One region of the Peribacillus sp. NPDC097197 genome, then DNA from elsewhere that is predicted to be linked to it. Evidence: riboswitches for the same ligand, from Rfam matches in the RefSeq annotation. Region 1 holds a riboswitch; the other holds the start of a gene.

The links. A riboswitch is a leader RNA that binds a small molecule or an ion and turns the genes downstream of it on or off. The one in region 1 is predicted to bind lysine.
Region 2: another riboswitch for lysine. It lies ahead of ACQKL6_RS07830 (aspartate kinase); the one in region 1 lies ahead of ACQKL6_RS01745 (amino acid permease).

What each region holds. Positions count from the first base shown of each region.
Region 1 is NZ_JBNNST010000001.1:378,492-380,962, reverse strand. It holds gene ACQKL6_RS01750 (LacI family DNA-binding transcriptional regulator) at 1-358, shown strand, start outside; lysine riboswitch at 589-771, shown strand; gene ACQKL6_RS01745 (amino acid permease) at 869-2,320, shown strand; gene ACQKL6_RS01740 (glycoside hydrolase family 13 protein) at 2,368-2,471, opposite strand, start outside.
Region 2 is NZ_JBNNST010000004.1:240,912-243,382, reverse strand. It holds gene uvrC (excinuclease ABC subunit UvrC) at 1-1,016, shown strand, start outside; lysine riboswitch at 1,078-1,255, shown strand; gene ACQKL6_RS07830 (aspartate kinase) at 1,344-2,471, shown strand, end outside.

The DNA.
Region 1 (2,471 bases):
ACATCATTTTATAAGTAAAGAGGAATGGCTGTTTGAAGGCAGTTACTATATCAAAGACGGAGAAAGGGCCTTTCAAGAATGGGTCGCCATGCAGGATAAGCCGGAGGCCATCATTATAACGAACGATGATACGGCAGCTGGCTTCATCATTTCCGCTCAAAAAGCGGGAGTTAAGATACCTGAAGACGTCGCCATCCTTGGTTTCAATAACGATAGTATTAGCGAAATGCTGGACATCTCGACTATATCCCTACCCTTGGATTCGATTGGGAGAATGGCTGTTGACCTTTTTGAGGATCCTGCCACGATCAAACATGTAAAGCTAGGTTTCAGCCTTATAACGCGAAAAAGTGTATAATAATCAGAATTATTTGATTTTATTATTCACCTATATTATCCATTTGAGCGCGAAATGGTTTGATTCATGTCTAATTAGGGAAAAAGATACTTGAAAAATAAACATTGCGCTCTCTAGAGGAATATTTTATAATTTTAATATAGCAAATTTCACTCGGTGACTCACCAACTGTATGTCACCATTTAAAATTCGCGTTATTAACAGTACGAATTGAATACTTCCTCATTTACCGATGAGTTAGAGGCTGCGGCTTATAAAAGTAACACGGACGAGATTCAGGAAAGTTGACGACTCCGTATGAAAGGATAAGTTGCCGAAGTGTAGAAATATTCCTTGTATTTCTGGGCTGGCGATGTTTTCGAACAGGAACATCACTGTCACGTTTTCATAAAACGTGGGGAGCTATCTTCGGAAGGATTAAACGGGTATCTATATACAGCCGTCGATCTTTTTCGACTGCTGTTTTTTTTATATTCCGTCCCCTTCCCATAAAAAGGAGTGTAACATCAATTGAAAAATCAACAACAAAATTCAAATCCTACTGAACTGAAAAGGAGTCTGAAAGCTAGGCACCTTATGATGATATCTCTAGGTGGAACAATCGGTACCGGACTATTTTTAGCGAGTGGTGGTGCCATTCATACGGCTGGCCCCGGTGGTGCATTAGTCGCTTATGCGGTAATTGGCGCCATGGTCTTTTATTTAATGACAAGCCTTGCCGAGATGGCTGCTTATATGCCAGTTGCCGGTTCGTTCCGCGTTTATGCATCCAAATTCGTCGATCCCTCTTTCGGTTTTGCGATTGGGTGGAATTATTGGTATAACTGGGCCATTACGATTGCAGCTGAACTGGCGGCCGTTGTCCTGATCATGAAATTTTGGTTCCCGGATACCCCATCATTCATTTGGAGTGCCGTTGCATTACTCATCATGTTCTTAATTAACTATATGTCCGTTAAGGGCTTTGGCGAAGCCGAATATTGGTTTGCGATGATTAAAATCGTGACCGTCATTATCTTCTTAATTACTGGTTTTTTAATCATTTTTGGCATCATGGGCGGAAATGATCCGATTGGTTTTTCTAATTTCACCATGGGTGATGGGCCATTTAATGGAGGCTTCTTTACCATTCTAGGAGTCTTCATGGCAGCTGGCTTCTCCTTCCAAGGAACGGAATTGCTTGGAGTAACCGCTGGAGAAAGTGAAGATCCTGAGAAAAACATCCCTAGGGCGATCAAATCCGTTTTTTGGCGCATTATCTTATTCTATATCCTTGCAATCTTTGTCATAGGAATGATCATTCCTTTCACGGATGCACGTTTACTAAGTGAAGATGTTGCCGTCAGTCCATTTACGCTTGTTTTTGAACGCGCAGGCCTTGCCTTTGCCGCTGCTGTCATGAACGCAGTCATTTTAACATCCGTACTTTCAGCTGGTAACTCTGGTATGTATGCCTCAACCCGTATGCTATGGGATTTAGCACGTGACGGAAAAGCACCGAAGTTCCTTGGCAAGCTTGATAAAAGAGGCGTACCTGTAAATGCCCTTATCGTGACTTCTTTAGTCGGATGTCTTGCTTTCTTGGCTTCCTTCTTCGGGGATGGAGTCGTGTATATTTGGTTACTGAACGCTTCCGGTATGGCTGGTTTCGTCACATGGGTCGGGATTGCCCTTGCCCACTATCGATTCCGAAAAGCTTATATCGCTCAAGGTCTGGATTTAAATGACCTCCCATACCGTTCAAGAACCTTTCCGTTCGGTCCGGTTTTTGCGCTTGTCCTTTGCCTCTTCATCATCCTTGGACAAGGCTATCAAGCTTTCAGCACGGACGGAATTGATTGGAACTCCATGTTTGTTTCCTACATTGGTCTTCTTTTGTTCTTCGTTCTCTGGCTCGGATATAAAATTAAACATAAATCCAAAATCATTCCCCTTGAGGAATGTGATCTAAAAGTGAAATAAAAAAAAGGACCTGAATCTCTCTTCAACAGAGAAGTTCAGGTCTTTTCTTATTTTAAAAGGTAGACACGGCATTCATATGGACGCAACGGTTCACTGGAGACCGTGTCGCTTTCCTCCTGCTCATAATTGCCGATCAACAGGGTAGCCTTTA
Region 2 (2,471 bases), on a different contig from region 1:
ATAAAGGGTGGATGTGCGTACAAGTATTTTTTGTGCGACAAGGGAAACTGATTGAAAGAGATGTTTCGCTCTTTCCGGTCTACGATGAACCGGAACAGGAGCTTCTTACGTATCTCGGACAGTTTTATGAAAAGGCCAATCACTTTAAGCCAAAAGAGATATTGTTGCCGGAGTCTGTTGATGCCGAGCTGGCGGAGAGCTTGCTTGGTGTAAAAACGCTTCATCCGAAAAGGGGCGCGAAAAAGGATATGCTGCAATTGGCAAATAAAAACGCCTCCATCGCCCTTCAAGAGAAGTTCTCATTAATTGAACGGGATGAAGAAAGAACGATCAAGGCAGTGGAGAATTTAGGGGATAAGTTAGGCATCTACACTCCACATCGTATCGAGGCTTTTGATAACTCGAATATTCAAGGAAGTGATCCTGTATCTGCTTTGGTCGTTTTCATTGATGGCAAGCCGGAAAAGCGGGAGTATCGAAAGTATAAAATTAAAACGGTGAAAGGGCCTGATGATTACGAATCGATGCGTGAAGTTGTCCGAAGAAGATATTCACGCGTCTTAAAAGATGGCCTTCCACTTCCTGACTTGATCATCATCGATGGAGGGAAAGGACATGTGGAGGCCGTTCGGGACATTTTGGAAAATGAACTCGGTCTCGATATTCCGCTTTCTGGCCTTATTAAGGATGAAAAACACAGGACATCCCAATTGATGATTGGAAACCCGCTCGAACTGATTCCACTTGATTCGCGAAGTCAGGAATTTTACTTGCTACAAAGAATCCAAGATGAAGTGCATCGGTTCGCGATTACCTTCCATCGCCAGCTTCGTGGGAAAAATGCCATTCATTCACTTCTGGATGATATTCCAGGTGTAGGTGAGAAAAGAAGAAAGCAGCTGTTACGGCATTTCGGGTCATTGAAAAAAATGAAAGAGGCCTCAGTCGAACAGATAATCGAAGCGGGAATGCCTAAAAATGTAGCGGATGGAATCTTTAGAAAATTACAAGAATGACCTTGCGAGTGTCTTTTTCCTATGCTATGCTTAAAAGGGATTTTTAAACAAGACAATTTAAAGTGCTGATAGAGGTGCGGAATTCAATAGTAAAAACCTAGAGAAGTATGAGCTTCAATGAAGGGTTTTGAAAGGGAATGACGCCGAAGGAAAACAAGACTCATACCTTGTTTTTCTGGTCTGACCATTTAAAAGATGGCAGATTGTCAGGGTTGATACCTTGGAGAGCTATCTCACTGTGATTACTGAACGGATACGTAACCACAGCAATGAGATATTCTCATTGCTTTTTTTATTGCCTAAAAAAGATAGAGAGGGTGCATGAGAATGGCACTGATTGTACAAAAATTTGGCGGTACTTCTGTAGGGAGTGTCGAGAAAATCAAACATGTCGCTAATCGTGTAATCGAGGAAGCTGAAAAAGGTAATGACGTCGTTGTCGTTGTTTCGGCAATGGGGAAGACAACGGATGAATTGGTTTCCATGGCAAGAGATATTTCCGCATCCCCGAGTAAGAGGGAAATGGATATGTTATTGACGACCGGGGAACAAGTTACGATTGCCTTGTTAACGATGGCATTGGTGGAAAAGGGGCATGAAGCCGTATCCTTTACGGGCTGGCAGGCTGGGATGCAGACAGAGTCCGTTCACGGAAATGCGCGAATTTTAAATATCGATGCTTCCAGAATTCAAGCGCAGTTACAAGCAAAAAAGATCGTCATCGTTGCCGGTTTTCAAGGAATGGATGAACATGGGGAAATCACGACATTGGGTCGGGGCGGTTCCGATACAACGGCGGTTGCCATAGCCGCAGCACTACACGCAAACCGATGCGATATTTATACCGATGTAACCGGTGTTTTCACAACAGATCCACGCTACATAAAAAACGCCAGGAAATTAACATCCGTATCTTATGACGAAATGTTGGAGCTGGCCCATTTAGGGGCTGGGGTCCTGCACCCACGGGCCGTTGAATATGCAAAAAACTATCAAATCTCGCTTGAAGTCCGTTCAAGCTTAGAAAAAGAATCTGGGACCATCATTGAGGAGGAAGCGAATATGGAAGAGAATTTAATTGTACGGGGTATTGCTTTTGAGGATAGCATCACAAGAGTTACAGTGAACGGCTTGCCTCGGTCACTTGGTGTATTATCCACGATTTTCACGACACTGGCGAAAAATCACATAAATGTAGATATCATCATCCAGAGCATGACATCAGAAGATACGACCAATCTCTCTTTCTCTATTAAAAGCGAAGATACAAAAGCAGCTTTAATGGTTCTTGAAAACAATAAAAGCCAGTTGGAATTTGATGGTATAGAAACGGAAGGCGAGTTGGCTAAAGTCTCTATCGTCGGTTCAGGAATGGTTTCCAATCCCGGAGTGGCCGCAGAGATGTTTGAAGTCATGGCGAATACAGGGATCCAAGTGAAAATGGTCAGCACTTCG